DNA from 3 places in the Ornithinimicrobium avium genome. Region 1 is predicted to be linked to each of the others. Evidence: predicted binding sites of a transcription regulator. Region 1 holds the regulator's gene; each other region holds the start of a gene.
What was found. Region 1 encodes LexA, which represses DNA repair genes until DNA is damaged. Its sites were predicted from a motif close to TCGAACANNTGTTCGA; they were not measured.
Positions count from the first base shown of each region.

Region 2: DV701_RS10395 (HNH endonuclease signature motif containing protein) is a predicted target of LexA. The motif match lies at 4,098-4,113, and genes of this name have one in related genera.
Region 3: DV701_RS04500 (HNH endonuclease signature motif containing protein) is a predicted target of LexA. The motif match lies at 2,548-2,563, and genes of this name have one in related genera.

Region 1 is NZ_CP031229.1:1,371,894-1,378,921, forward strand. It holds gene DV701_RS06215 (RecQ family ATP-dependent DNA helicase) at 1-1,507, opposite strand, end outside; gene DV701_RS06220 (hypothetical protein) at 1,639-2,181, shown strand; gene DV701_RS06225 (LysM peptidoglycan-binding domain-containing protein) at 2,245-2,646, opposite strand; gene lexA (transcriptional repressor LexA) at 2,875-3,603, shown strand; gene DV701_RS06235 (PRC-barrel domain-containing protein) at 3,728-4,060, opposite strand; gene DV701_RS06240 (PRC-barrel domain-containing protein) at 4,159-4,659, opposite strand; gene DV701_RS06245 (Sir2 family NAD-dependent protein deacetylase) at 4,727-5,620, opposite strand; gene DV701_RS06250 (universal stress protein) at 5,734-6,567, opposite strand; gene DV701_RS06255 (hypothetical protein) at 6,575-7,028, opposite strand, start outside.
Region 2 is NZ_CP031229.1:2,269,186-2,276,213, forward strand. It holds gene DV701_RS10385 (MFS transporter) at 1-138, shown strand, start outside; gene DV701_RS10390 (pyridoxal phosphate-dependent decarboxylase family protein) at 135-1,742, shown strand; gene DV701_RS10395 (HNH endonuclease signature motif containing protein) at 1,658-4,030, opposite strand; gene DV701_RS10400 (NAD(P)H-quinone oxidoreductase) at 4,218-5,210, shown strand; gene DV701_RS10405 (NUDIX hydrolase) at 5,310-5,834, opposite strand; gene DV701_RS10410 (FAD-binding dehydrogenase) at 5,925-7,028, opposite strand, start outside.
Region 3 is NZ_CP031229.1:958,130-965,157, forward strand. It holds gene DV701_RS04495 (ribonuclease J) at 1-1,005, opposite strand, end outside; gene DV701_RS04500 (HNH endonuclease signature motif containing protein) at 1,198-2,547, opposite strand; gene DV701_RS04505 (diacylglycerol/lipid kinase family protein) at 2,711-3,667, opposite strand; gene DV701_RS04510 (TetR/AcrR family transcriptional regulator) at 3,857-4,429, shown strand; gene DV701_RS04515 (ABC transporter ATP-binding protein) at 4,426-5,160, shown strand; gene DV701_RS04520 (ABC transporter permease) at 5,157-5,921, shown strand; gene DV701_RS04525 (nucleoside/nucleotide kinase family protein) at 6,122-6,793, shown strand.

The DNA.
Region 1 (7,028 bases):
CGTCCGGGATCTCGGTCGGGTACCAGACCCCGGCGCAGTTGTCGCACCTCCCGCACGGGCTGGCCGTGGGGTCGTCGAGGGTCTCCTGGAGGAAGGCCATCCGGCACTTCGAGGTCTGCTGGTAGGCGACCATCAGCTCGGCCTCGCGCACGCGTGCGTCGGCCACCCGCTGGTAACGCTCACGGTCGTAGACCCAGGGCTGGCCGGTGCCGACCCACCCGCCCTGGACCTTGTCGACCGCGCCCTCGACGTCGAGCACCTTGAGCAGCAGCTCGAGCCTGGTGCGGCGCACGTCGACCATCGTCTCCAGCGCGGGCGTGGACAGCGGACGTCGCGCCTCGGCCAGGGCGGTCAGGACGGCGTCCGCCTGGTCCTGGCGGGGCATCGACACCGTCGCGAAGTAGGACCAGATGTCCCGGTCCTCCGAGCCGGGCAGGAGCAGCACGTCGGCGCGATCGGTGGCGCGACCGGCACGACCGACCTGCTGGTAGTAGGCCACCGGCGAGCTCGGCGCGCCCAGATGCACGACGAAGCCGAGGTCGGGCTTGTCGAAGCCCATGCCGAGGGCGCTGGTCGCCACGAGCGCCTTGACCTGGTTCTCCCTGAGCGCGGTCTCCAGACGTTCGCGCTCCTCGGGGTCGGTGCGCCCCGTGTAGGCCGCTACCTCGTGCCCCGCGGTCCGTAGCGCCTCGGCGACGTCCTCGGCGGCGGCCACCGTCAGGCAGTAGACGATGCCGCTGCCCGGCAGATCGGTCAGGTGGGCGACGATCCAGCCCAGCCGTTGCTCCGGGGTGAGCCGGGGCAGCACGCCCAGGCGCAGTGAGGCCCGCGCCAACGGACCACGGACGGTGCGCACGACCGCACCCCCGACGCCGAGCTGCTCGACGACGTCCTCGACGACCCGCTCGTTGGCGGTGGCCGTCGTCGCCAGGACCGGCGTGCCCTCCGGGAGCGCGTCGAGGAGGGTCCGGATACGCCGGTAGTCCGGACGGAAGTCGTGACCCCAGTCGCTGATGCAGTGCGCCTCGTCGACGACCAGAAGCCCGCAGCGGGCCGCGAGGTCGGGCAGCTGCTCCTCGCGGAAGCGCGGGTTGTTGAGCCGCTCCGGACTGACCAGGAGGACGTCGACCTCGTCGGCCGCCAGGGCCGCCCGCACGGTGTCCCACTCGGTGGCGTTGGCCGAGTTCATCGTCACCGCCCGGACGCCGGCCCGGGCGGCCGCGGCGATCTGGTCGCGCATCAGGGCCAGCAGGGGGGAGACGATGATCGTGGGTCCGGCGTGCTGGGCCCGCCGCAACGCGGTCGCCACGAAGTAGACCGCGGACTTGCCCCACCCGGTGCGCTGCACGACGAGCACCCGCGAGCGCTCCTGCACCAGGGCGAGCACGGCGTCGAGCTGCCCGTCCCGGAACTGCGCACCGGGGCTGCCGACCAGGCGGCGCAACGCGTCGTGGGCCGTGGCCACCAGCGTCTCGTCGGGGGTGCCGACACCCGCTCCCTCGACCATGGTGGCTCCTGCCGGGTCCTCGCTGCGCGTCATGCCCCGACCGTAACCGCCTCCTCCGACAACCACGTCGGCACATCCACAGGCGCGCGCCGGGATTGGGTCTGGCGCTGCGGGTGTGGTGCCATGGAATCATGACCGAGCCCACCTCGATGCCCTTCCAGGACGACGCACGCCGCGACGGGGCACCTCAGGACGACCCCGGCGTGGCGCCCGAGGAGTCTCTACCCTCCGGCCTGCTCCCCCCGGCCGAGACCGAGACCGACCTGCTCGCCGCACGCGTCGAGGGGCCCGAGGACCACGAGGGGATGACCGCGCTGTGGCGGGCCACGATGGGCCTGCCCAGCTGGTGGTTCATCGCGGTCGGCGAGGAAGGGCTCGAGTCGCCGGCGGCTGCCGAGATCGACGACCAGCTGATGCTGCTGACCTTCACCAACGCCGAGCGGGCCCGGCACTTCGCGGTGCAGAACGGCATGATCCGCGCGGACGAGGACATGCGGGCGATCTCGCTGGAGCCGCAGGAAGTCGTGAGCTCCGCCGACGTCTACCTCTCGGCCGAGATCGCCGGGCTCATGTTCGACCCGCACCTGACCGGCTACTTCATCTCCACCGAGCAGCTGCCGGTGGTGTGGCAGGCCATTTCCGCCGGCGAGGAGCAGGGCAGCGAACCGGGCTGAGCGGACCGGACCGCGGCTCTGCGAGCCGGCGGCAGCCGCATCAGAGAGCGGCCGCCTGCCGCGTCAGCGGCCGGGGATCACGAGGGTCTGGCCCGCTGCGATGTCGGTCGTGCTCAGCCGGTTGGCGCGCTGGATGTCGGTGACGGCCTGGCTCAGCGGAACCTCGGGCAGCTGCTCCGCGGCGAGCTGCGAGAGGGTCATCCCCGGCTCCACGGTCACGGCACTGCTGGCACCGGCTGGTCCCAGCGCGCTGACGAGGGAGGCCACGGCCAGGACCAGGACGAGCACGACGGTGCTGGTCAGGGTCAGCCGTCCGCGCCGGGTGATGCGCAGAGGATCCGTCGTCCCGGCGACCCGCTCGTGCGGAGCGACGACGCGCAGGTGGCCACCCCGACGCCGGGAGGCCGGGACGCCGAACGGCTCGGCACCGGCGACGGGGAACAGGTCGACGACTGCTGTGCTCATGGTGGTCCTCCTCGTGGTCATCAGACGCGTGTGCGATAGCACGTCTGTCCTATGTCTAGCACGAGTGTCCGGCTTTGTCGACACGCCGATCGAACAGATGTTTGCTCGATCCCTCCGTGCGCCGTACGCTGTGTGCATGTCAGGAACTCAATCAGCGACCACTGACAAACCCTCTGACCTGGCCTGACGGTCAGGACCTGGCAGCCGGAGGAGACGGGGAAGAAGGACATGGCAACGATCCACGAGATGCCCGACCGCGACGGGGGCGCCAAGCTCACCAACCGTCAGCAGCGCGTGCTGGCGGTCATCCGCGACTCGGTCGACGCCAGGGGCTACCCGCCCAGCCTGCGCGAGATCGGCGAGGCGGTGGGCCTGACCTCACCCAGCTCGGTCGCCCACCAGCTCAAGATGCTCGAGCGCAAGGGCTTCCTGCGCCGCGACCCCCACCGCCCCCGGGCGATCGAGGTCGTCGTGCCCGGGTCCGGCGACGGCGTGGGCTACCGGCGCGCCACCGCGGGCTCGCAGCGCAATGAGCCGGCTGCGGACGCCTACGACGAGACGGGCATCGGCGACGCCCGTCCCGAGGCGTCCTACGTCCCCGTCGTCGGGCGGATCGCCGCCGGCGGGCCGATCCTGGCCGAGGAGGCCATCGAGGACGTCTTCCCGCTGCCCCGCCAGATCGTCGGCGAGGGCGAGCTCTTCCTGCTCAAGGTCGTGGGCGACTCGATGGTCGACGCGGCGATCTGCGACGGCGACTGGGTCGTGGTGCGCCGACAGCCCACTGCGGTCAACGGCGACATCGTCGCCGCGATGCTCGACAACGAGGCGACGGTCAAGACCTACAAGAAGAGCAAGGAGAAGGTCTGGCTCATGCCGCACAACCCGGCCTACGAGCCGATCGACGGCGACCACGCCGTCGTGCTGGGCAAGGTCACCGCCGTCCTGCGACGCGTCTGACCGGACCGACGAGCCTCGTCCGACGCCGGCTGCCACGTGCGTCGGGCGACCCCGCAGCGCCGCCCCACTCGACCGGGGCGGCGTTGTGCTGCCCGGGTGTGCGGCGTCCGCTGTGCGGACCGGCTCAGGCGGAGGGCGCCGGACCGTCGTCGACGACGTAGTACTCGAACAGGTCCTGCTCGTCGTCCTCGGACAGGTGCCCGTCGCACGGGATGTCGGGGGCGCCCTTGATCATCGCGGTGCTGTAGGGCACCCGGATCTGGGTGTGGACGATCTCGGCGGTGCTCAGCGGGACGAAGACCCGTCGGCCGCCGAACCACCCGGTCCGCACCGTGACCCAGGCAGGTTCGCCAGTCTTGTTGTCCAGGTAGACCTGGCCCATCGTGCCGACCTTCTCGCCGCCCTGGTCCACCACCTCGGCGTCGTACAGGGCGTTGAGCTGCTCCTGCGAGATCACGTCATCCTCCTGGTTCCTCGGCCGCCGCTCGCGAGACGGCCAAGGATGAGCAGACCACACCTGAGGGCCAGGTGCCAATTCCGTCCCGGCGCCGCGGGTCAGGGACGCTCGTGGCGCCGCAGCACGGGCCGCTCCGCGAGTTCGTCGGGGTCGCCGCGCAGGATGTTGAGCGGGGCGCCGGTCACAGCCTGCTCGGGGGTCAGCGTCCCGTCGCCGACGACGTCCGAGCCCTCCTCGCGCCATACCCCGGGGCCGTCCCCGCCGAGCGGAGCGTCCGCGCTCTCCTCGCCCTCCTCCAGCGCGTAGTAGCGCCGCAGCTCGGCGACCAGCTCGGGCCCGAGGTGCTCGTCAGGCTCGACGGTGGGCGCCTCGCGCACCTCCTCGCCGGAGACCGACACGCGCAGACCTTCCTCGGTGCGCTCGGCGCCGGAGAGCGGCACGGGGTGCTCACGGTGGCCGAACCACCCGGTGTGCACCGCGATCCAGGCCGGCCGACCAGTCCGATCGTCCAGGTAGACCTGGCGCACCGGTCCCAGCCGGTCGCCGTCGACGCTGCGCACCTCGAGGTCGTAGAGGCCGTCGATCTCTTCCTGCGTCACGTCCACGTCGCTCCTCCAGCCTTCCGGGCGCGCCGGGGGGCGCGCTGCTCCCCTCATCGCACCACGCTCAGCGCGTTGCCGCACCCTCAGCACCGCCGGTATCGACGAGGTCCTCGACCAGGCGGGGCAGGACGTCGTCGAGCAGAGCGTCCAGCTGCACGGTCGCCTCGGCGTCGCCGCGCGTCCGGCCGCGCGTCACCACGCCCACGGGTATGCCGTCACGCGCGGCCCTGCGCACGAACCGGTAACCACTCATCACCTGCAGGGATGAGCCGAGCACCAGGAGCATGTCCGCCCGGCCGGTCACCTCGAACGCCTCCTCGACGACCTCCCGCGGCACCGACCCGCCGAAGAAGACGACGTCCGGCTTGAGCCGGTCGTGCCCGCAGACCAGGCACCGGGGCGCGCGGAAGGTGCGGACGAGGTCCTCGGGCAGGACCACGTCGCCGTCGGGTCGCACCTCGGCGACGGTCCCCGGGTCGAAGTCGGGGTTGGCCACTGCCAGCCACGCGTGCACCTGCTCGCGGTCGTAGGTCTCCCCGCAGTCGAGGCAGACCACCCGGCCGAGGTTGCCGTGCAGCTCGACGACACCGGTGGCGCCGGCGCGCTGGTGCAGCCCGTCGACGTTCTGGGTGATGATGCCCGTGACGAGCCCGGCGGCCTGCAGGTCGGCGACCGAGACGTGGGCGGCGTTGGGCCGGGCCGCGTCGAAGCGCTCCCACCCGGTGTAGGCGCGCGCCCAGTAGCGCTGCCGACCCTGCGCGGAGCCGGCGAACTCTGCGTGCTGCATCGGCTGGACCCGACGCAGGCCGTCGGGTCCGCGGTAGTCCGGGATCCCCGAGGCGGTCGACATGCCCGCGCCGCTGAGCACCACGACCCCGCCGTCGGCGAGCAGGTCGCGCAGCACGGCATACCGATGCTCGTCCACCGCGGTGCGGGGCGGGAGATGGTCGGTTTCCATCCCCCCATCATCCACGCCCGGCCGCCACGGCGCCCCCACGCCCGACCCCGCAGGCACGGTGCCGACGTGCGGAAGGGCCGCCGGGATGCTCCCGACGGCCCTTCCTTCCGCCCTCACAGGACCAAGACCGGGCACTCAGCGTGCTCCACGACCGCGGCCGCGGTGGCCCCACGAGGGACCATGAGCACCTCGGCGCCGGAGGCCTGGTCGAGCAGCGCCGCCACCGGGTGACGGTCGGTGGCCAACGCCACCATCTCCAGACCGGGGTATGCCGCGCGCCACGGTCGCAGCGCCTCCTCCAGACCGCTCTCGGCCCGGTCGGCGTGCTCGGACCAGACCTGCGGGATGGTCCTGCCGATCATCGCCTCGTCGGCCGGGACCGACCAGGTGGCGACCGCCACGAGCGGACGACCCAGGCGGACCGCCCTGGCTGTCGCCGCGGCCAGTGCCCTGTCGGAGACCGCCTCGACGACCACGGGTGCGGCCGGCTCGAGCGTTCCCGGGTCCCAGCCGCTGGGGACGATCACCGTGACCGGGCCGTCCGTCTCGTGAGCCAGCCGACGGGCGGTGGACCCCAGGGTCATCTCCCGGAACCCGCCGGCCCCGCGCCGACCCACGACGAGCATCGGCTCGGCGCCGACGCCCTCGTCCTGCGCGTCCCGGACCTGTTCGCGGGCCGTGCGGACCAGACCGGCCGCCGGGCCCGACGCGCCGGCGACCCGGGCGACCACCTGCAGGTCCTTGTCGACCTGCAGGGCACCAGCTGTGGCGCGTTCCAGCGTGGCCCGCGCCGCCGCTCCTCCTACGCCTCCGTCGTCGTGCACCAGCACCAGCGTGGCTGAGGATGACAGCGCCTCCGCGGCCGCCCAGGCGACCGCGGAGGCGTTGTGCGCCGATCCGTCCACGCCGACCAGCACCGACCCGGAGGCCTGCACCGTGGCGCTCACGGCGGGCTCAGCGCAGCCAGGCCGGGGCGATGCGGGCCCACCAGGACCCCATGCCCAGGTAGGACCATGCCGCGGGGATGGTGGCGATGACCACGAGGACGAGCGCTCCGGTGAGGTGGTCGTCGAGGAACGGGTTCGTGACCGTCGGCAGGGAAGCCCCGTACATGAACACGTACATCAGCACTCCGGCCAGCGCACCGATCCGGGCGCCCGCACCCAGGATCAGCGTCAGGCCGATCCCCAGCAGGCCAGCCATGAACAGGAAGTCGACGAGTCCGCTGCCGGCCATCCCGTGGTAGAAGGACGCGAGCGGACCCTCGACGCCGGACAGGTAGCCGGTGGTGGGAGAGCCGCCGTTGACGACCGCGCGCTCCGCCGGGGTGGCGAAGCCGAAACCGAACAGCTTGTCGACGAAGGCCCACAGGAAGGTGAACCCGAAGGCGATCCGCAGGACCCCCAGG
Region 2 (7,028 bases), 900 kb from region 1:
GCCGCCGGCGTGCCGGCGGAGCAGCCGCCCGCAGCCCTCTCGGCCGTCGTGCTCGCCTTCTCGGTGGCCCCGGCGGTGCTGGTCGCCGTGAGCCTGGTGCTGCTGCGCCGCTACGAGGAGCCGGAGGTGGCCCTGTGACCGGTCTCGACCCAGACCCTGCGCACCCGTCGGCCGAAGAGCTGCTCGGGCGGCTCACGGCATACCGGTCGCACGACGCACCGACCCACGGCGGGCGCGTGCTGTCCTACGTCTACGACAGCGGGCGGCCCGACCTGGACCGGTTGGCGGGCGAGGCTGCCCAACAGATGCTGTGGGTCAACGGCCTGGACCCGACGACCTTTCCCTCGGTCGCGCTGCTCGAGGGTGACCTGGTGCGGTTCGGGCGCGAGATGCTGCACGGGCCGGAGGTGACCGGGTCGGTCACCTCCGGCGGCACGGAGAGCTGCCTGCTCGCGGTCCTCGCGGCGCGGCAGAGATGGGCCCGGAACGCTCAGGACGCGACGGCTGCGCGACCGCGGCTGGTGCTGCCGGCGAGCGCGCACGCGGCGTTCCACAAGGCTGCCCACGTCTTCGGCCTGGAGGTCGTCGTGGTCCCCGTCGACCCGGCGACGGGCCGTCCCTGCGCCGCCCGGATGGTCGCGGCGCTCGATCAGCCCGACGTGGCGCTCGTGGTCGTCTCGGCGCCGTCCTACCCGCACGGCGTCGTCGACCCCGTGGCCGAGGTCGCCGGCGCCGCGGCCGAGCGCGGGATCCCCTGCCACGTCGACGCCTGCATCGGTGGCCTGGTGCTGCCCTGGTGGGAGGCGGCCGGCGGCGGACCCGTCCCGCCGTGGGACTTCGCCGTCCCCGGGGTGAGCAGCATCAGCGCAGACCTGCACAAGTACGGCTTCGCGCCCAAGGGTGCCTCGCTCCTGCTCTTCGCCGACGGCGAGCTGGACCGGGCCCGCTACTTCGCCCTCACCGGCTGGCCCGGCTACCCGGTCGTCAACCCCACGCTGCTGGGCACCCGCTCGGCGACGTCGCTCGCCGCCGCCTGGGCGGTGGTCGGGGCGCTGGGTGCCGACGGGTACGTCGAGCTGACCGGCCGGACCGTCCGGGCGACCGCCGCCGTGCGGGCCGCGGTCGAGGACGTCGAGGGCCTGCGCGTGCTCGCCGACCCGGTCGGGCCGCTCCTGGCGGTCGGTGCGGACGATGCCCTGCCGCCGGAGCGACGGGTGGACCCGCACGCGTGGGCCGCCGCGGTAGCCAGGCGTGGTTTCGTGCTGCAGGGGCAGCCCGGGATGACGCAGGCCGACGGGACCGTGCTCCCCCGCTCCACGCACCTGACGATGACGCCCGTGACCGAGGACGTGCTCCCCGACCTGGTGGTGGCGCTGCGGGAGGCCGCCGACGAGGTGCGCGGGCGGTCGTCGGGCGGCGGACAAGGGGCGGAGGCCGGGGGTGCCGGTCAGGACACCACGGCCAGGACCACGGCACCTGCCGGGCCGCACGGCATACCCGATCCGCAGGCGCTGGCCGAGGCTGCCCGTGCCGGGGGCGAGCTCGACCTGACCATGGTGCTGGCACTCATCGAGGCGCTGCCGAGAGAGCAGTCGGCCGAGCTGCTCCGCCAGTTCCTCGCCGCGTTCACTGCACCGCGGCAGGCGCACGGTCCCGCTCAGAACGGCGGTGGCGTGTCGTCGGGGCATGTCCATCCCCTCCCTCGACCGTCCCGGTCATCCTTGCCACCGTCGCGGCCGTGATCCTCGCTGCCACTGTCTTGCCCGCCGCCGCCTGAACCTTCTGTGCTCTCGTCGACCAGGCCGAGGATCTCCTCGGGGGTGATCGGTCGTGGTGGCAGTCCCGGTCGACGGCCACCGTCGGCGTCACGGTGGGTGGCGGTGCGCCAGTCGCCGAGGATCAGCCAGTCCTCCGAGCCGGGGATGTCGTCCTCGGCGCCGGTCCGTTCCCCGTCCGCGCGGGAGACCATCGCGGCGTAGAGCAGCTGGTTGGCCAGGTCCCGCCGGGCGGCCAGGTCGGCCGCGCCCGTCCGGCTGGCGCGACCGGGCTCGGGGGCGAGACGGTCGAAGGCGTCGGAGTACTGGCGGTAGTCGTGGGCGCGGGTCCGGGCGACCTGTCCCAGCAGCGTGGTCCAGGTCAGGTCCCGTCGGGGCGTCATGACCGTGCGGACCAGCTTCTTGGTCTTGCGCCAGTGGTCGAGCCTGGACTTGGCGTTGAGGTTGACCTCGGTCGTCGGCCCGCCGTCGGCGTGCTCGTGCTCGTGGTCCAGCTCGCACGCGGACGCCGGCCGGCGACAGCCCGGGCCGCGGCCGTAGACGTCGGCCGCGCGGATCTGGCGGCGCATGTCTGCGTCCGGGGCGTAGCGGGCGACGGTGCGCTCGATGCACCGACCGTCGGCCGGGTCGGTCAGCAGTCGGTAGAACGTCGAGCCGGGCCGCAGCGCGATCACCCGCGCCTGGGCAGGGCTCACCCACCCGGCCGGAAACCCGCGCAGCTCACCCACACCTCGTGGTCGCGCCTCCGTGCGCCGCCGCCTGTTGCGTTGCTCGTCCGGCTGTCTGTGCTGTTGGTCGTCCTGGCGTCTGTGCTCTTGGTCGTCCTGCCCAGGTTCGTCGCCGACCGGCGCTGGAGGACCATCGTCCGTCGCCGATGGAGGCCCCTCGTCGGGAGATCGCGGCCAGTCGTCCGGGGATCGCGGCCAGTCGTCCGGGGATCGCGGCCGGTCGTCCGGGGATCGCGGCCGGTCGTCGGTGTGCAGGTCGTGCCGCGGTGAGGCACCCGGAAGCGGAGGCATGCTGAAGGCGTCCCCGGCCCGGGTGGCTGTGCTCTCACCGGACCGCGTGGACCCGCCGACGGTCGGGCCGCCGCCGAGGGTCGGGCCGCCGCCGACGGGGCCGACGGGGCCGACGGGGCCGACGGGCCGGCCATCGCAGCGGGGGCAGACGACCCGTCCGAGCAGTGCGTCCCAGGGGACGACGAGCTCGACCTGGCCGGCCGGCGTGGCCTCGACGATCGAGCGCAGTGCCTCCACGTCGGCCGGGGTGACGATCGCGTCCGGGTCGTCCTCGTCGGGACCCGGCAGGTCCACCACGCCGAAGATCAGCAGGCAGGCCACGATGTCCGCCCGCAGCTGGGCCAGGGTCCGCTCGTCACCGGCCTTGCGGCACCGACGGGCCATCCCCTCGATCCGAGCGCTGAACGCCACCATCGTGGCCAGCGACCCGGTCACGGTGAACGTGGCCGTGCCGTCCTCGTGCACCTCCAGACCCGTCCCGCGACCGGGGTGCGCCAGCTCCCGCTCCTTGGTGGCGGCCTCCTCGTCCTGCTGCAGGTAGCGGGCGACCTCACGGTCCAACGCCGCGTAGTACTCCGCCTGGTGCCAGGGCCGCGAGGTCAGGTCACCGTCCGGATCGAGCCGCTCCACCGCCGCCAGGTCCGCATCGGTCCCGAACAACGCCTGCGCCACCGCGGTCGCGTCCGCGACCTCCAGCCTGGAGGTCTTGGACTGGAACCTGCGTACCAGCGCCCAGTGCACCTCCCCTCGGCGCAGCGCCCTCAGCACCGGTGCGCGCAGGGATCCCGGCAGGCAGGCCACCGCGACCAGCTGCCGCGCCTCGGTCACCCCGACCCCCAGGGCGACCTGCAGCTCACCGGCGACCGAGGCCTTGACCTCTGCCCGCCAGGCCCTCCGCCGGGTGATGCCCAGGTCCGTCGGCTCCCCCACGCCCCGCTCCCGCAGCAGCACCTCCCCCGTGCGCAGCACCAGGTCCTGCACGGACACCAGCACCGTGGCGTCCACCCCGCACCTCGCCCGCGCCATCGCCACCATGCCGGCGACCACCCCGAGCCCGTCGGCCGGAGGATCCACCGACGGGTGCGCACCGCCCTCCTGGACCGCCTGCGCGACCACGCCCTCCAGCCACGGACCGGCCAGGTCCTCGTCCAGCCCCAGCAGGTCGAGTGCCTCCCGCAGCACCTCTCGGGCGTCCTCGCCCGGGACGTCCCGCTCCTCGGACAGCAGCGCCGCCATGCCCCTCACCCCTTCCGGTGTCCTCCTCCGCCCGGCCCTTCCCCTACCTGCCGGGCATACCTCATACTAGAACACCCGTACGACATACCCCCGAGTTTTCCACAGCGCGTCCCCAGCCGGTCAGGAATCCGTGTGGTCGGCGAGGGCCACCACCCCGCCGGACCGTCCCTGACGTAGCGTCGATGCCATGCGAGCCATCACCATCAACGAGCCCGGCGGCCCCGACGTCCTCGTCCCCGCGGACGTGGAGCCGCCCACCGCGGGACCCGGCGAGGTGCTCGTCGACGTCGTCGCGGCGGGCGTGAACCGGGCGGACGTGCAGCAGCGAAAGGGCTACTACCCGCCGCCGGAGGGCGCCTCCGAGCTGCCCGGGCTGGAGGTCAGCGGCCGGGTCGCGGCCCTCGGTCCCGGCACCGAGGGGTCGGGCTGGGCTGTCGGCGACGAGGTCTGTGCACTGCTTTCCGGGGGAGGGTATGCAGAGCAGGTCGCCGTCCCCGTCGGCCAGCTCCTGCGCGTCCCTGCCGGGGTCCGGCTGGCCGACGCCGCCGCGCTGCCCGAGGTCGCGTGCACGGTGTGGAACAACCTGGTGATGGAGGCGGGGCTGCGCGGGGGCGAGACGGTCCTGCTCCACGGCGGCTCCAGCGGCATCGGCACCATGGCGATCCAGGTGGCGCGCGCGCTCCGGGCCAGGGTCGCGGTGACCGCCGGGTCGCAGCAGAAGCTCGACGCGTGCCGCGAGCTCGGCGCCGAGGTGCTGATCGACTACACGAGTCAGGACTTCGTCGAGGAGATCACGGCGGCCACGGACGGACGCGGGGCAGACGTGATCCTCGACGTGGTCGGCGCGAAGTACCTCGCCCGCAACCTCGATGCCCTCGCCCCCGACGGCCGGCTCGTCGTCATCGGTCTGCTCGGCGGCACCAAGGCCGAGCTCGACCTCGGCACCCTGCTGCGCAAGCGCGGCCGGGTCATCGCCACCTCGCTGCGCTCCCGCTCCCTGGAGGCCAAGGCCGAGATCGTCACGCAGGTGCGAGAGCGGGTCTGGCCGTGGATCGAGGAAGGGCGGGTGCGGACCGTGATCCAGTCGCGCCACCCGCTCGACGACGCGGCCGCCGCGCACGCCGAGATGGAGGCGTCGGGTCACGTGGGCAAGATCCTGCTGGGCGTGCGCCAGAGCTAGCCCTCAGCCGACGGGGACGCCCGCACGGGCAAGAGGTGGCCGGCCGGAGGGGCCGGAGGGGCACCAGCGGGCCACCGGACCTGCGTCCGGGCGGGTTGCTCAGTCCTGCGCGGCCGGCCCGATGAGCCGACCCGGCCTGGGCGCGTCCCTCGCCGTGCGCAGCGTCTCGAGTATGCCGCGGGTGTCGCGGTCGGCCTGGTGCTCCGTGAGCTCACCGGGCGCGAACCATCTCGCCTTGCGCGCCTCGGTCGCGAGCGAGAGCTGCGGCCGCGCGTCCAGCCGCACGTGGAAGACGACGTCGATGCCCTGCTCCACGTGGTCCACGCGGACGACGACCGGGTCACCCGGGTCGATGTCGATGCCGATCTCCTCGGCGACCTCGCGGCGCACCGCCTCGGCGGGGGCCTCGCCCCGACCGAGCAGCCCGCCGGGCAGGCTCCAGCCCAGCCGGTGCGGCTGCCACAGCACGAGCACCTCGCCGTCGTGCTCGAGCACGCAGACGGCGCCTGCGGTGTAGGTCGGCGCACCGATCCGCACCGCGGCGCGCTTCAACGGGCCCGGCAGCAGCCGGAAGCTGACCAGCGCGGCGGTGCCTGCCTTGCGTCGCACGGTCTGCAGGTCCACAGGGTTCACCCAACCACACGGGTATGACGTGCACTCCCTGACGCGGCCCGCCCACCCGGGCGTGCCGACCGTGTCGCCGGTCGGCAGGGGTCAGCGCACGGCAGCAGCCGCGGCCATCCCCGCTCGGCGTCCGCTGAAGAGGCATCCGCCCAGGAAGGTCCCCTCCAGCGAGCGGTAGCCGTGCACCCCGCCGCCGCCGAACCCGGCGACCTCGCCGGCGGCATACAGCCCGGGCAGCGGCTCGCCGGAGGTCCCGAGCGCGCGGGCGTCCAGGTCGGTCTGCACGCCGCCGAGGGTCTTGCGGGTGAGCACGCGCAGCCGCACCGCCACGAGCGGGCCGTGCCTGGGGTCGAGGAAGCGGTGCGGCGGCGCCGTGCGCACCAGCCGGTCGCCCCGCGAGCGCCGGGCGGCGCGCACCAGCGCGGTCTGCACGTCCTTGCCGTAGTCGTTGGCCAGCTCGCGGTCGTGCGCCTCGACCAGCTCGCGCACCGGGCCGGCGTGCACGAGATCCTGGCCGACCAACGCGTTCATGCCCGCGACCAGCTCCTCGACGGTCGCGGCGCGCACGACGTCCGCACCGTGGTCGACGAACGCCTGGACCGCCGCGGGCACGTCGGTCGTCACCCGGCCGAGCACCTGCCGCACGGACCGGCCGGTGAGGTCGGGGTTCTGCTCGGAGCCGGACAGGGCGTACTCCTTGCCCAGGATCGTCGTGGTCGCCACGAACCACGAGTGGTCGTGCTCGGGCGCGCTGCGCCGCAGGTGAGCGAGGGTCCCGAGGGTGTCGAACCCGGGGAGGAACGGAAAGGGCAGGCGCCGCCCGGTCGCGTCCAGCCACAGCGAGCTGGGTCCGGGAAGGATGCGTATGCCGTGCCCCGGCCAGACCGGCGTGTGGTTGGGCAGACCCTCCACGTAGTGCCACATCCGGTCCCGGTTGACCAGCCGGGCCCCGGCCTTCTCGACGGGGCCCAGCATCGACCCGTCGACGTAGGCCGGCACCCCCGTCACCATCTCCCGGGGCGGCGTGCCCAGACGCTCCGGCCACCACCGCCGCACCAGCTCCTCGTCGGCACCGATGCCACCGCTGGTGACCACGACCGCCTGCGCGGCGAGCTCGAAGTCGCCGACCGGCTCCCGCGAGGTCGGGGCGCCACGCCCGGCGTCGTCCTCGGCGAGCACCTGTCCGCGCACGCC
Region 3 (7,028 bases), 410 kb from region 1:
CGTGTCGCCCTCGCCGATGCGGATCTGGTGGTCCCGGTTGGCCATCCGCGACAGCGCGGCCATCGGCTCGCCCTGGGAGCCGGTCGACACCAGCGTCACCTTGGTGGGCGGCAGGTTGTCCAGCGCCTTGACGTCGACGACCAGGCCGCGCGGCACGTTGAGATAGCCCAGGTCCTGGGCGATCTTCATGTTGCGCACCATGGAGCGGCCGACGAAGGCGACCTTGCGCTGGTGCGCCGCGGCGGCGTCCATGACCTGCTGGATGCGGTGGACGTGGCTGGCGAAGCTGGACACCACGATGCGCCCCGGCGCGGTGCGGAAGACGGTGTCGATCGCCGTGGACAGCTCCTTCTCCGCGGTGGTGAAGCCGGGCACCTCGGCGTTGGTCGAGTCGGTCATGAACAGGTCCACGCCCTCCTCGCCCAGCCGGGCGAAGGCGCGCAGGTCGGTGATCCGGTCGTCCAGCGGGAACTGGTCCATCTTGAAGTCACCGGTGTGCAGCACCGACCCGGCCGGCGTGCGCACCATCACCGCGAGGCCGTCGGGGATGGAGTGGTTGACCGCGACGAACTCGCAGTCGAAGGGGCCCTGGTTGATGCGGTCCCCCTCGGCGACCTGCGTGGTCTTGGGCTTGATCCGGTGCTCCTTGAGCTTGGCGCTCACGAAGGCCAGGGTCAGGCGCGAGCCCACCACCGGGATGTCGCCACGCTCCCTGAGCAGGTAGGGCACCCCGCCGATGTGGTCCTCGTGCCCGTGGGTCAGCACCACGCCCACGACGTCCTGCCACCGTCCCTGCAGGTAGGAGAAGTCGGGCAGGATCACGTCCACGCCGGGCTGGTGCTCCTCGGGGAAGAGCACGCCGCAGTCGATGATGAGCAGCTTGCCGCGGTGCTCGAGCACGGCCATGTTGCGCCCGACCTCCCCCAGGCCGCCCAGCGCCACCACTCTCAGTCCGTTGCGGGGCAGTGCGGGCGGTGCGCCCAGCTCGGGGTGCGGGTGGCTCATGGGTCTCCTCGTCGACGTCGGGTATGGGGTGTGGCGGCACGAGCTGTCCTCGCGCCTTCTCGGGGACGACCCTACGCCCTCGACCGCCCCGGTCCTCCACCGCGCGGGCGGGTGCGGCGTCGTGCTGACGCGCGGCGGGCCCATCGGCACATGGCTGCGCCCCGGCCCGTGCGGGGCCGGGACGGAGCAGGGTCATCTCAGGTGCCAGGTCACGCCGGTGGCGGTGACGGTCGCGGTGAGGTCGTTGTCGTGGACCCAGGCGTGGTGCCGCGGGCACAGCAGGGCGTAGTTGAGGACGTGGGAGTCCCCGTCGCGCGACCACCAGATCACGTGGTGGCTGTCGCACCACGTCGCGGGCACGGTGCAGCCGGGGATGGAGCATCCGCCGTCGCGGCGGGCCAGGTAGGCCCGCTGACCAGGGGTGACGAGGCGCCGCCTGCGGCCCTGGTCGAGGACCTCGCCCCTGGTCCCCAGGACCATGGGGATGATGTCCGCGTCGCACGCCAGCCGGCGGATGGACTCCGCCGACACCAGCCGCCTCCCGTCCAGGGTGGAACCGCACCCCGGCTGGCCGGCCTTCTCGGCGAGCCGCTGCTGGAGGGTCTCGAAGTCGATCGTGACCGCGACCACCGCCTTGGCGGTCGTCGGCTGACCCCGCGATCCTGCGACGCCGCGCCTCAGCACGGTCATCAGCGCGTGGTAGCGGCGCTGCCCCGCGGTCCGGGTGTCCTTCTCCCCCGTCGCGTCCTGCTCCTCCTGCGTGGCCGGGGCGGCCAGCGGCGAGTCGAGGACGGCCTTGACGGCCTCGTAGTCGGCGTCGTCGCCGATCGTCCAGATGATGCGCCGCACGCTCCCGTCGGCCAGCGAGGACTCGTGCACGTCGCCCAGGGCCCGCCGTGCCTTGTTGTCCTTGTCGTGCGACTTCTCCGGCAGGCACCGGCGCAGCAGCTCGTTGACCGCCCGCGCCAGGTCGCCGTCGTCGACGCCGGGCTGGCCGGCCAGGCCGACGAGGGCGTGGACGGCCTGGGCGAAGAGCGCGTCGTCGTCGATGCCGGGCCGCAGCCGCTGGAGGGTGCGCAGGACCCGGGCGGCGCGCTCGATGCTCATCCCGCCGGACAGCACGCCGTCGACGACGGGGGCCAGCGTCTGCTCCGTGGACGCGCCGGCAAGCTTGGCGAGGTCGATCCGGTCGCGCGAGCTCAGGTCCGGGCACCGTGCGCCCAACCAGTCCGCCAGGGTGGACCCGCACCCCAGGTGCAGGCCGCGCTGGGCGGCCTCGCACGCCAGGATCAGGCGGGAGCGGTCCAGGCGCGCCGCGGCTCGTGCGACGTGGTCGAGCAGCTCGTCCACCTCGAGGTCCTGGACGGTCACCGCGCCCTCGTCACCGAGCACAGCCTCAGCACGGACCGCCAGACGGCCGAGGTCGCCGAGCAGCCTGCGCGCAGCCTCCCCCCTCGTGGCCCCCGTGGGCCCGGGCAGCGGCTCCCCCGCGGCCAGCGCCCCCGCGCCGACCCGAAGAACCTCACCGCTCCATCCCTTCATGCGAACAACTGTACGACGAGGCACCGACAGACCCTCACGGAGCGGCTAGCCGGGGCGGGCCCCCTCTCGGCCCGCAACCCCCTCACACCCGACGCGCAGACACCGGGAGGGTCCCGCCATGGAGGGGCACGTCCAGGTCATACGAGCCAGTCCGGGCCGTGGGTCACCCTCGCTCATCGCTGCGCGGCGGCGTGGCCGCCCGGTCCGGCACCCGCAGCCGCCACGCCCCCGGCTCCACCCGCCAGCTGCGACGACTGATCCGCGCCGGGGAGACCTCACCGTCGGCGCTGAGGTGGAAGGCGTCCTTGGGCCCGACCGCCTCGACGAGCACCTCCCTGCCCCGGGTCACGGTGACGTCGGAGCGGGCGGTGTGCCGCCCCCTGCGCAGGTCCCGGGCAAACCCGAGACGGGCCACCGGGGAGGTCCCTCGGGCGACGACGACGTCGACGAGGCCGTCGTCGGGACGGGCGTCCGGCGCGACGCGGGCCCCGCCCCCGACAGAGGAGCCAAGGGCGAGGGTCACCATCAGCACCGGCCGGGAGCCGTCGACCACGGTCCGTCCGTCGACGACGAGCCGCAGGTGCCAGCCGCGGGAGGTGAGACCGGCGCGCAGCGCGCCGACCGCATACGCGGCCTTGCCGAAGATCCCCTTGACCTCGCCGGCGTGGACCGTGGCCTCCGCCGCGACGCCGGCATGGACGGCGTTGACCACGACCCCGCCGGTGTCGTCCACCAGCAGGCCCCGTGGTGCGGGACGTCCGTGCACCGCGACCGGCGCGGAGTCCTGCGCCTCCAGCGGGAGGTGGACGGAGCGGGCCAGGTCGTTGCCGGTGCCGGCGGGGACCAGGCCCACGGTGCTGCCGGTCACCTGCTGGTCGTGCAGCTCCTGCAGCAGCCGGTGGACCGACCCGTCGCCGCCGAGGACGACGACGTCACGCGGGCTCGGCTCGGCGACGGAGGCGACCGCGTCGGCATACGCCTGGTCCGACCCCGGGGTGCGCACCTCCACCCCGTGGGGTGCAACCCCTTCCAGCAGCTGGCGCACCCGCTCCAGCGCGGCCCGCCCGTCGTCGTCCGTGGCGGGTCTGGCCAGGACGAGGAGGGGACGGGGCTCGCTCACGGCGCCGGCCTCGTGGCCGGGGTCCTGGTCGGCGCTCAGCTCTCCCCCTCGGGTTCGTCGTCGGGCGTACGGTGCGGACCCCCAGCGTAGGCGGCGTGGCGAGACGCCGCCCGGGTCAGCACGTCGCACGCGGATGTCGCACCTCCAACAGGGTTCCTCTCTTGAGCGTTAGTCACTAACATCGTGAGCATGTCTGGCACGACGACCACGAGGACGGCACGCACCCGGTCGCGCCTGCAGGCGGCAGCGCTCAGGCTGTTCTCCGAGCAGGGGTATGACGCGACGACCGTCGAGCAGATCGCGCGGGAGGCCGGCGTCAGCCACATGACGTTCTTCCGGCACTTCCCGACGAAGGACGCGGTCGTGCTCGAGGACGGCTTCGACCCGGCCATCGCCGCCGCCGTCGCCGCGGCCCCGAGCCGGCTCCCGCCCCTGGCGCGCGTCTGCGCAGGACTCCGCGCCGCGCTCACGCACGTGGACCTGCCGGCCCAGGAGGAGGTGCGGCTGCGGGTCCGGATCGCGGCGGAGCACCCGGTGCTGCGCGCCGGGACGTACGCAGCCACGGAGACCACCCAGGAGGCGATCGTGGAGGTCCTCGTCGCCGGCGGTGCCAGCCCGTTCGAGGCCCGCGTCGCCTCGGCCGCTGCGCTGGCCGCACTCACCGCGGCCCTGCTCGAATGGTGCCTCGGCGACACCGTCGAGCCGATGTCGAGCCGGCTCGGCGCGGCGCTCGGCGTGCTCGACGGGACGGCGGGGCGATGAGCGCGCTGCAGGTCAGCGGCCTGGCCCACCGCTACGACGACACCGTCGTGCTGCACGACGTGGACCTGAGCCTCGCTCCGGGCGAGGTGCACGCGCTGGTCGGCTTCAACGGAGCTGGCAAGTCGACCCTCATGCGCGCCGTCCTGGGAATGATCCGTCCCCAGGGTGGTGCCGTCCGCATCGACGGTGTCGAGGTCGCCCACCTCGACAGCGCGGGGTGGAGCCGGGTGGGACACCTGGTGGACAGCCCGTTCGTCTACCCCGAGCTGACCGTCAGGGAGAACCTCTGGGCGGCGTCGCGGCTGCACGGGGTGGCCGCCTCCCTCGCCCGGGCGCGCGCCGACCGCATACTGACCGACCTCGAGCTCGGTCCGTGGGCGGAGCACCGTGGATCGACGCTCTCGCAGGGCAACCGGCAGCGTGTCGGGCTGGGCAGCGCGCTCGTGCACGAGCCGCGGCTGCTCGTCCTGGACGAACCCACCAGCGCCCTCGACCCGGCCGGGGTCCTGCTGCTGCGCGAGCTGCTGCAGGCGCGCGCCGCCTCCGGGGTGGCCGTGCTGGTCTCCAGCCACCACCTGGACGAGGTGGCACGGGTCGCGGGTCGCGTGAGCGTCATCCGTGCCGGCACCATCGTGGGCGAGCTGGACCCGCACGGCGTCGACCTGGAGCGAGCGTTCTTCGCGATGGTGCACGCCGCCGATGCGTCCCGCCGCCGGGACACGTCGCGATGAGCGCGGCATACGCCGTCGAGGTGCTCAAGTTCCGCCGCTCGCGGGTGGTCGCCGTCGCGACCGTGGGCCTGCTCCTGGCCCCGGCCCTGATGGCGCGCGCCTTCCTGATCGCCGCCGAGGGCGGGGGCGCCGACCCGATGAGCGCCAAGGCCGTCCTGCTGCTGCCGGGCATCGGCTGGACCGGTTATCTCGGCGGCCTGATCCAGATCTATGCCACCGCCGGGGTGATCGGCTCCGGCATCGTGGTCGGTTGGTGCTTCGGACGGGAGTATGCCGACCGCACCGTCGTCTCCCTGTACGCCTCGGCGACGCCGCGCACCTCGGTCGCACGGGCCAAGCTGGTGCTCCTCGCGGTGTGGGCCGTGGTCGTGGGCCTCGGCGTGGCCGCAGCGGCCTGGATGATCGGGACCGCCACCGGCCTCGGGCTCCCCGACGCGGCCGACGGGCGCGTCCTCGTGCGGCTCACGACGTTGGCCGTCCTGTCCGGGCTCCTCGCCCTGCCCGTCGCGCTGCCCGCGAGCATCGGGCGCGGCTACCTGCCCGCCGTGGGCGGCCTGCTGGTGCTCGTCGTCGCGGCCCAGGTCGCGACGGTGGCCGGCGCAGGCACCTGGTGGCCCTGGTCGGTCGCCGCGGTGTGGGCCATGGGTGCCGGCTCGGGGACGGAGCACGTCGCTCCCGGCTGGCTGGCGGTGGTGCCGCTGGTCGTCGCGCTGAGCGGGTGGGCCACGGTGGGGTGGTGGCGCCGGGCCGAGGTGGTCTGACCCGCCTGGCGGTCCGGTCCCGGGGTCGTCGCCCGCGCCGGACGGCAACCTGCTGGATAGTCTGTGGACAGGACGCCGTCGCGCAGCGGGCCCCGCCTGCGACGCGGCGTCGGTCGAGGAGATCAAGGGGACGGTATGCCGGGCTGCTGGCCACCCTGCACGGCGTGCGAGCCGCGCACGCGAGGCGCCGAGGGCCAGCGGTGACCCCCGGACCGCCGTCGCACACGCTTGCAAGTCTGATCCAGGACGCGCGCCGGCTCGCAGCACGCCCGGGACGCACCATCCTGGGGCTGACGGGGGCGCCGGGCGCGGGGAAGTCGACCCTGGCGGCGGCCCTGGCGGACGCGCTCGGCCCCCAGCTGGTCGCCCTGGCACCGATGGACGGCTTCCACCTCGACGACGCGATCCTGCACGCCCGCGGGGCCGGCGGCCGGAAGGGAGCCATCGACACCTTCGACGACGCCGGGTATGCCGCTCTCCTCGCCCGGCTGCGCGCCCAGGCCCCGGAGGAGACCGTCTACGCCCCGCGCTACGACCGCGACCTGGAGACCTCGATCGGCTCCGCGCTGCCCATCTCGCCGGACGTGCCGCTGGTGGTCACGGAGGGCAACTACCTTCTCGCCACGACCGGCGCGTGGCCCCGGGCGCGCGCCGCCCTGGACGAGGTGTGGTTCCTCGACCTCGACCCCCGGGTGCGTGAGGCCCGCCTCGTCGAGCGGCACGTTCGGCACGGCGAGGACCCGGCACGGGCCCGCGAGCGGGCGCTCGGACCCGACCACGACAACGCCGTCGCGGTGGAGTCGCTCAGGCGCGGGGCGACGCGCGTCGTGCGGCTGTCGGGCGGCGCGCGGCCCGGCGAGCCCGGGACCTAGGTCCGCGTGCCCCTCGCGGGTGTCCTGGGCCCTGGTCGGGCAGGCGACCCCCCAAGGAGTCGTTCGAATTCCCGCCGATGCGCGATCGAGTCGGCGAATCTCGCCGGAGGATGCCGAACGTTTCTCCCAGTGAGACCCGACGGCCCGAGCAATCTTCGTCTGCCTGTAAGTCGGTGATAACAAGACCGAAGAAATCAGGCTAGGGTGCTCGCAGTCACCTCGGTCGGCGCCCACC